2 regions of the Streptomyces nigra genome follow, and region 1 is predicted to be linked to the other one. Evidence: riboswitches for the same ligand, from Rfam matches in the RefSeq annotation. Region 1 holds a riboswitch; the other holds the start of a gene.
The links. Region 1 has a riboswitch for glycine ahead of gcvT (glycine cleavage system aminomethyltransferase GcvT). Riboswitches for the same ligand answer to the same signal wherever they lie in the genome.
Positions count from the first base shown of each region.

Region 1 (4,410 bases):
CCCGCAAGTCGCCCTCCCACTGCGTCAGTTCGACGCCGACGAACAGCACCGGCTCGCCGTCCTCGATCGCGCCGAGACAGCGGCGGGCGGTGGCGACGACGCCGATCGCGGCGAACTCGGCGGACGCCGCGGACAGGAAGTCGACCGGGTCGTCCTGCCAGTCGGGCTCGTAGAGCTTGACGCGGCCTCCGGAGGCGAAGCCGTCCAGCGGGGTACGGCCCGCCCGGCACACCTCGGCCACCGCGGCCGGGGGCAGCGGCACGCCGACCACTCCGCCCGGGTTGACCGCGATGCCCACGTGCGGCGGCAGCCCGCGGGCGAACTCCACGGCCGGGGCGACGGTGTACGCCATGTGGGAGCCGACGACCTGCCGGAACTGCTCCTCTGAGGAGAACACCGGGACATAGCCCTGGCCGTCGATCTCCATGCCGGGCAGGTCGAGCGGACCGCTGTCCGGGCCGCCGCCGTTGGGCAGCGGCACCCAGACGAAGCTGCGGCCCAGCACCTCCACGATCCGGCCGCCGGCCGACGGCTGGCCGAGGGAGGCCGAGAGCACCTCCTCCAGTTCGTTGCCGGGCCAGCCGCCGTGCGGGTGGAGGGGAGAGCCTGCCGGGAAGTCCGCGGGGAGATCCGCTGCGAAGTCCATCTGTCTGTGACCGCCTGCTGTGAATCACGTCTGAGGGTCGAAAGGCTACCGGGACCCGGCCCCGCCCGGCCGGGCCCGGGTCAGCCCGTGAACCCGATCCGGCGCAGGGTGCCGGCCGCGTCCCGGTCGAGCAGCACCGCGGAGCCGCAGCCCCGGGGCAGCTCACCGCTGTCGACGGCGCGCAGCAGCCGGGCGGCGGCGCGCCGGTGACGCAGGAAGGCGTACCGGGAGACGCCCCGGCCGCGCTCGCGCTGCCCCTCCAGAGCGGTGTCCGGGTCGACGTCGAGCACCAGCAGGTGCAGGACGCCGCCGCGGCGCCGGGCGGCCCGGGCCAGCCAGCCGCGCACCCACGCCTGGGTGCCGCAGTCGTGCACGACGACCCCGCCGCCGCGGCGGACGGCGCGGCGCAGCCCGGCGTAGTGGGAGAGACGGACCAGGGGACGGTAGAGGGCGTAGGGCAGGAAACCGGGCATCCGGGCGTCCCAGCGGTCCCGGGTGTCCTGGGAGTCGACGCGCGGGCCGCGGACGGTCCGCCGCATCAGGGTGGACTTGCCGCTGCCGGGCAGGCCGGTGATCACGACGAGGTCGCGGGGGCCGAAGAGCAGGGCGGTCGGGCCGCGGCCCGACCGCTCGCGCAGGTCCCGCACCACCGGCGCGGGACGCGTCCGGGCCTCGACGGCCGAGGCCCCCGGCTGCCCGGGCAGGGCGATGCCCGACGTGGTGGCGTACGCCGTGGTGCGCTTCACCGTCATCGTCCTCCTCCGCATACAGGCTTCCCCATCCCCACCGAGCGTAAAGAGAAGGTAATGGAGGATCCTCTCTGTTTTCGTTCGCTTACTGCCACAGGCCGGTTACAGATGTGGCCTGGGGCAGACGGGGCCGGGCATGCGATGATGGCGGCGCCAACTGCATACCGGCCGTTTGAATCCGCGCGGGAGAGTCCCCGGCTGTACGCCGCCGGGGCGCCGAAGGAGCAAGTCCCTCCCTTGAATCTCTCAGGCCCCGTTACCGCGCGGGCGAGGCACATCTGAAAAGCGGGCCGCCGTCGCCGGTGGTCCCACCCAAGGTGCAAGTCATGCCCACGCGCGGTCATGACGAACCTCTCAGGTTCCGATGACAGATGGGGAGGAACGACCGCCCGTCATGCCTTGGGAGACGACCGACCGATGAGCAGTTCCGAACCGCGCCGTACCGCCCTGGACGCCCTGCACCGCTCGCTGGGCGCCACCATGACCGACTTCGCCGGCTGGGACATGCCCCTGCGCTACGGCTCCGAGCGCGACGAGCACAACGCGGTGCGCACCCGCGCCGGCCTGTTCGACCTCTCGCACATGGGCGAGATCACGGTCACCGGCGCCCAGGCGGCCGCCTTCCTGAACCACGCCCTGGTGGGCAACATCGCCTCCGTCGGGGTGGGCCGCGCCCGCTACACCATGATCTGCCGGGCCGACGGCGGCATCCTGGACGACCTGATCGTCTACCGGCTCGACGAGACCGAGTACATGGTCGTCGCCAACGCCTCCAACGCCCAGGTCGTGCTCGACGCGCTGACCGAGCGGGTGGCCGGCTTCGACGCCGAGGTCCGCGACGACCGTGACGCGTACGCGCTGATCGCCGTCCAGGGCCCCGAGTCCCCCGGCATCCTGAAGTCGCTCACCGACGCCGATCTGGACGGCCTGAAGTACTACGCCGGCCTGCCCGGCACCGTCGCCGGCGTGCCCGCCCTGATCGCCCGCACGGGCTACACCGGCGAGGACGGCTTCGAGCTGTTCGTGAAGCCGGAGCACGCCGTGGAGCTGTGGCAGGCGCTCACCGAGGCCGGTCAGGGCGTCGGCCTGGTCCCCTGCGGCCTGTCCTGCCGTGACACGCTCCGCCTGGAGGCGGGCATGCCGCTGTACGGCAACGAGCTGTCGACCTCGCTCACCCCCTTCGACGCCGGCCTCGGCCGGGTGGTGAAGTTCGAGAAGGAGGGCGACTTCGTCGGGCGCGAGGCGCTCCAGGCGGCCGCCGCCAAGGCCGAGACGAACCCGCCGCGCGTCCTGGTCGGCCTGGTCGCCGAGGGCCGCCGCGTGCCGCGCTCCGGGTACCCGGTCGTCGCCGGCGGCGAGGTCATCGGCGAGGTGACCTCCGGCGCCCCCTCCCCCACCCTGGGCAAGCCGATCGCCATGGCCTACGTCGACGCCGCGCACGCGGCGCCGGGCACCCCCGGGGTCGGCGTGGACATCCGCGGCAGCCACGAGCCCTACGAGGTCGTGGCGCTGCCGTTCTACAAGCGGCAGAAGTAGGAACCGCGCGCGGCACGAGCCGCGCCGCGCGTACAGACTGGCAGGGCGGCGTGCGACCGCGCACGTCCGCCGCCATGTCCGCCGTCCCAGTCGTCTCAGTCCCCCTTCATCAGCACTGACGCGTGTACAGGAGAATTCAGGCCATGAGCAACCCCCAGCAGCTGCGTTACAGCAAGGAGCACGAGTGGCTCGCGACCGCCGAGGACGGCGTCGCCACGGTCGGCATCACCGAGTTCGCGGCCAACGCGCTCGGCGACGTCGTCTACGCCCAGCTCCCCGAGGTCGGCTCGACCGTGACCGCGGGTGACACCTGCGGCGAACTGGAGTCGACGAAGTCCGTCTCCGACCTGTACTCCCCGGTCACCGGCGAGGTCACCGAGATCAACGAGGACGTGGTGAACGACCCGGCCCTGGTGAACTCGGCCCCCTTCGAGGGCGGCTGGCTGTTCAAGGTGCGCGTCACGGAGGAGCCGGCCGACCTGCTCTCCGCAGACGAGTACGACGCCCACACCGCCGGCTGAGGAGCCCGTACCCCCCATGTCTGAGAACTCCCTTCTGAACACGCCCCTGCACGAGCTGGACCCGGCGGTCGCCGCGGCGCTCGACGCCGAGCTGGAGCGTCAGCAGTCCACCCTCGAGATGATCGCGTCGGAGAACTTCGCCCCGGTCGCCGTCATGGAGGCGCAGGGCTCGGTCCTGACGAACAAGTACGCCGAGGGCTACCCCGGCCGGCGCTACTACGGCGGCTGCGAGCACGTCGACGTCGCCGAGCAGATCGCCATCGACCGGGTGAAGGAGCTGTTCGGCGCCGAGTACGCCAATGTCCAGCCGCACTCGGGCGCCTCGGCCAACCAGGCGGCGCTGTTCGCGCTGGCCCAGCCCGGCGACACCATCCTGGGCCTGGACCTGGCGCACGGCGGCCACCTCACCCACGGGATGCGGCTGAACTTCTCCGGCAAGCAGTTCCAGGTGGTCGCGTACCACGTGGACCCGGAGAGCGGTCTGGTCGACATGGACGAGGTGGAGCGCCTCGCCAAGGAGCACCGCCCGAAGGTGATCATCGCGGGCTGGTCGGCGTACCCGCGCCAGCTGGACTTCGCGGCCTTCCGCCGGATCGCCGACGAGACCGGCGCCTACCTGTGGGTGGACATGGCCCACTTCGCGGGCCTGGTCGCGGCGGGGCTGCACCCCAACCCGGTGCCGCACGCCGACGTGGTCACCTCCACCACCCACAAGACGCTCGGCGGGCCGCGCGGCGGGATCATCCTGGCGCGCAGCAAGGAGTTCGCGAAGAAGCTGAACTCCTCCGTCTTCCCGGGCTTCCAGGGCGGTCCGCTGGAGCACGTGATCGCCGCCAAGGCGGTCTCGTTCAAGGTCGCCGCCTCCGAGGAGTTCAAGGAGCGCCAGCGCCGCACGGTCGAGGGCGCCCGCATCCTCGCGGACCGGCTGACCGCCGAGGACGCCCGCGCGGCCGGGGTG
Region 1 covers NZ_CP029043.1:5,260,418-5,264,827, reverse strand. The annotation lists gene DC008_RS24530 (enhanced serine sensitivity protein SseB) at 1-646, opposite strand, end outside; gene DC008_RS24525 (AAA family ATPase) at 727-1,398, opposite strand; glycine riboswitch at 1,569-1,667, shown strand; glycine riboswitch at 1,668-1,776, shown strand; gene gcvT (glycine cleavage system aminomethyltransferase GcvT) at 1,813-2,931, shown strand; gene gcvH (glycine cleavage system protein GcvH) at 3,075-3,452, shown strand; gene glyA (serine hydroxymethyltransferase) at 3,469-4,410, shown strand, end outside.

Region 2 (4,410 bases), 4.2 Mb from region 1:
GGCCACCGCCGCCGTGCGGGATGCAGAAGGTCTTGTGCAGGTTCAGGTGCGAGACGTCGCCGCCGAAGTGGCCGGGCTTGGCCAGCCCCACCAGCGCGTTGAGGTTGGCGCCGTCGACGTACACCTGGCCGCCGGCCTCGTGCACCTGCGCGCAGATGTCGGCGACGTGCTCCTCGAACACCCCGTGCGTGGACGGGTAGGTGATCATCAGCACGGCGAGCTCGTCACGGTGCTTCTCGATCTTCGCCCGCAGGTCCTCGACGTCGATCTCGCCGTCCTCGGCGGTCTTGACGACGACGACCTTCATACCGGCCATCACGGCGCTGGCGGCGTTCGTGCCGTGTGCGGAGGACGGGATCAGACAGACGGTGCGCTGCTCGTCGCCGTTGGCCCGGTGGTAGCCGCGTACGGCGAGCAGACCGGCCAGCTCGCCCTGTGAACCGGCGTTCGGCTGGAGCGAGACCTTGTCGTAGCCGGTGACCTCGGCGAGACGCTCCTCCAGCTCACGGATGAGCGTGAGGTAGCCCTCCGCCTGCTCGGCGGGCGCGAACGGGTGCAGCTGGCCGAACTCGGGCCAGGTGACCGGCTCCATCTCGGTCGTCGCGTTGAGCTTCATCGTGCAGGAGCCCAGCGGGATCATGCCGCGGTCCAGCGCGTAGTCCCGGTCGGCGAGCCGGCGCAGGTAGCGCAGCATCGCGGTCTCGGAGCGGTGCTGGTGGAAGACGGGGTGCGTCAGATACTCGTCGCCGCGCAGCAGCGCGCCGGGCAGCCCCTCGCCGGCCGACGCGTCCAGCGCGTCGATCCGGCCCTCGACGCCGAACGCCTTCCACACGGCGGAGACCTGGGCGCGGGTGGTGGTCTCGTCGCAGGCGACCGACACGTGGTCGGCGTCGACGAGGCGCAGGTTCACCCCGTGGTCCCGGGCGGCGGCGACGATGTCGGCGGCCTTGCCGGGCACCCGGGCGGTCACGGTGTCGAAGAACGAGCCGTGCAGGACCTCGACCCCGCCGGCCGACAGGCCCGCGGCGAGGATCGTGGCGTAGCGGTGGGTGCGGGCGGCGATGCCCTTCAGGCCGTCCGGGCCGTGGTAGACGGCGTACATGCCGGCCATCACGGCGAGCAGCACCTGGGCGGTACAGATGTTGCTGGTGGCCTTCTCACGGCGGATGTGCTGCTCACGGGTCTGCAGCGCGAGGCGGTACGCCTTGTTGCCGTCGGCGTCGACGGACACACCGACGAGGCGGCCGGGCAGGCTGCGCGCGAACTTCTCGCGGACCGCCATGTAACCGGCGTGCGGCCCGCCGAAGCCCATCGGGACACCGAACCGCTGCGTGGTGCCGACCGCGATGTCCGCGCCGAGCTCGCCGGGCGACTTCAGCAGCGTGAGCGCCAGCAGGTCCGCGGCGACGGTCACCAGGGCGCCCAGCCCATGGGCCTGCTCGATGACGGGCGTGAGGTCCCGTACGGCCCCGGAGGCGCCCGGGTACTGCAGGAGCACGCCGTTGATCTCGCGCTCGGCGACCTCGGCGGGGATGCCCTCGCTGAGGTCGGCGACCACGACCTCCATGCCGGTGGGCTCGGCGCGGGTCTGGATCACGGCGATGGTCTGCGGAAGGGCGTCCGCGTCGATTAGGAAGAGGCCCTTCTTGTTCTTGCCCATGCGCAGCGACAGGGCCATGGCCTCGGCGGCCGCGGTGCCCTCGTCGAGCAGGGAGGCGCCGGACGTCGGCAGCCCGGTGAGGTCGGCGACCATCGTCTGGAAGTTCAGCAGGGCCTCGAGCCGGCCCTGGGAGATCTCGGGCTGGTACGGCGTGTACGCCGTGTACCAGGCCGGGTTCTCCATGACGTTGCGCAGGATGACCGGCGGGGTGAACGTCCCGTAGTAGCCGAGCCCGACCATCGAGTCCAGGACCTGGTTCCGGTCGGCGAGCGAGCGCAGCTCGGCCAGCACCTCGGCCTCGGTGCGGGCACCGGGCAGGTCGAGGGCGTCGGCGTTCTTGATCACGTCCGGGACCGCGGCAGCGGTCAGCTCGTCGAGCGAGCCGTACCCGACATGGGCGAGCATCTTGGCCCGCGCCTCGGAATCGGGACCGATGTGACGCTGCTCGAAGGGAATCCCTTGCTCGAGCTCGGAGAGCGGAATGCGATGGGCGGTCATTGCGGAGGCCTCCATGGTCTGACGCGACCTTCGAGGGGCACCACGGCGCGGGTGCCCGGACGGCCTCCCCCTCTGTCATCTCAACCTGAGAGCTTCACCGGGGCGCCCTGAGGGCCCCGGCTTTCACCGTCGGTGAGGGCGGGAGCCGTCGACACCCGCCCTGCTTTCCAGAGTGACCTCGTCCGTGCGGTACGTGTGCCTGAGAGATTCCGGGGAGGATTTGCTCCTTCGGCGCCTCCGGCGATCTCCGGAGGACTCTCCCGCACGGGGTCAGCAGCCGCTGCCAAGCCTACCAGCGGGGGCACCGCACGGACCTTCGAGTGGCCGCCGTCACGGATCTGCCTTTTCGTAGTGCTTACGGATGACTTGCGACCAAGTGGAGGGACCGTGCAGACCGACATCGATCCGCGCAACCTGATCGGCCGCAAGGCCTTCGACCGCAACGGCACCAAGATCGGCACCATCGACGAGGTGTACCTGGACGACGCGACCGGCGTACCGGAGTGGGCGGCGATACGCACCGGCCTCTTCTCCCGCGACGCCTTCGTCCCCCTGGAGCCCAGCGAACTGGTGGAGGGCGCCCTGCACGTCCCCTTCGACCGGGCCCTGATCAAGGACGCCCCCGACTTCGGCGTGGGCCGCCACCTCTCCCCCGAGCAGGAACTCCAGCTCTACCACCACTACGGCCTCGACGTGGCCCCGCCGGGCCCCCCACCCCCCGACATCGACTTCGGCACCCTGGCCCCTCGAACCCCCGAACTCCCCCGAACCCCCCACCCCCACACCTGACCCCCACCCTGCCGCTGGGCCGCATGCCCCGTAGCTGCGAGCCAGCGGGAGGCCTCAGCCGTAGCTGAGGGCAGTCGTGCCGCAGGGGCGGCACGGTTGGGCGCAGCGGCACCCGTAGGCGCGGCCCAGCACCACGCCCCTGGCAGCAACGCTGGCGACCCCCGGCCCACCCAGCTGAGGGCAGTCGTGGTGGGCGCAGCGACACCCCATAAGCGCGGGCACAGCGCCCCGCGCCACTACCCCGGCGCCACAGGCGTCTCCGCCGCAACCAACGGCAACGGCTCCGCCACCTCCAACGCCGGGTCATCGACCCGAAACGTCCGCACCCGCCCCGGCCCCGACTCCGGCGTCTCGAACCGCACCGTCACCCGTCCGACCCCACTCCCCTGCACCCACCCGTGCCCGTACTCGGCATGCCGCACATCGTGCCCCGCATGCCACCGCCGCTCGGCCGGCTGCGGCTGCGCCTCCCCCTCGGCGTCACCGTCCCGATCCCCCTCCACAGCGGCCCCAGAAGTACCGAGAGCCTCCTCAGCCACAGCACCACCCCCGCCGAGGTCGTCCCCTCCACGGCCACCTCCCCAGCCGCCTGAGCGAACAAGTCCTCCTGCGTGAAGTCGGCCAGCCCACTCACCCCGACCCCCAGCAACCGCACACCCCCGGTCGTATCCACCCCCTCCAGCAACCGCGCCGCGGCCTCCCGCACCACCGCCGGATCATCCGTGGGCCCCCGCAACGTCTCCGACCGCGTCAGCGTCGAGAAGTCGTACCGCCGCACCTTCAGCACAATGGTGCGCCCCGAAAGGCCGGCCCCCGCAACCGCCGCACACACCGGTCGGCAAGCCGCTGCACCTCCAGCCCCACCCGCACCCGGTCATGGATGTCCACGTCGTACGTGTCCTCGACCGAGACGGACTTCGCCTCCCGCTCGGCCACCACGGGCCGCTCGTCGTGCGCGAGCGCCATCGCGTACAGGGCGTGCCCGTGCGCCTTCCCCAGCAGCCGCACCAGCTCGTCCTCACCCGCCTCGGCGATCTCCTCGACGGTGTGGATCCCGGCCCGCCGCAGATGGTCCCCGGTCGCCGGCCCCACCCCCGGCAGGACCCGCACGGACATCGGCCCGAGGAGCCCCCGCTCGGTCCCCGGTTCGATCAGCACCAGCCCGTCCGGCTTGGCCTCCTCCGAGGCGATCTTCGCGACCATCTTCGAGGCGGCCAGCCCCACCGACCCGGCGAGCCCGGTGGCCGCCCGTATGTCGGAGCGCAGCTTCCCCCCCACCAGCCGGGCGGACTCGGCGTCCCAGGCCACTCCCCCGGCCTCCAGGTCGACGAACGCCTCGTCCAGGCTCAACGGCTCCACCAGCGGCGACAGCTCCCGCAGCAGACCCATCACCCGCTCGCTGACATCCCGGTAGATCCGGAAGCGAGGCACGAGATACGCGGCGTTGGGCGCGAGCCGCCGCG
Region 2 covers NZ_CP029043.1:1,057,035-1,061,444, forward strand. The annotation lists gene gcvP (aminomethyl-transferring glycine dehydrogenase) at 1-2,158, opposite strand, end outside; glycine riboswitch at 2,336-2,431, opposite strand; gene DC008_RS04915 (PRC-barrel domain-containing protein) at 2,546-2,947, shown strand; partial or broken gene DC008_RS04920 (DNA polymerase IV) at 3,184-4,410, opposite strand, start outside.
Region 2: linked by a shared signal. The riboswitch ahead of gcvP (aminomethyl-transferring glycine dehydrogenase) and the one ahead of gcvT (glycine cleavage system aminomethyltransferase GcvT) in region 1 are both predicted to bind glycine.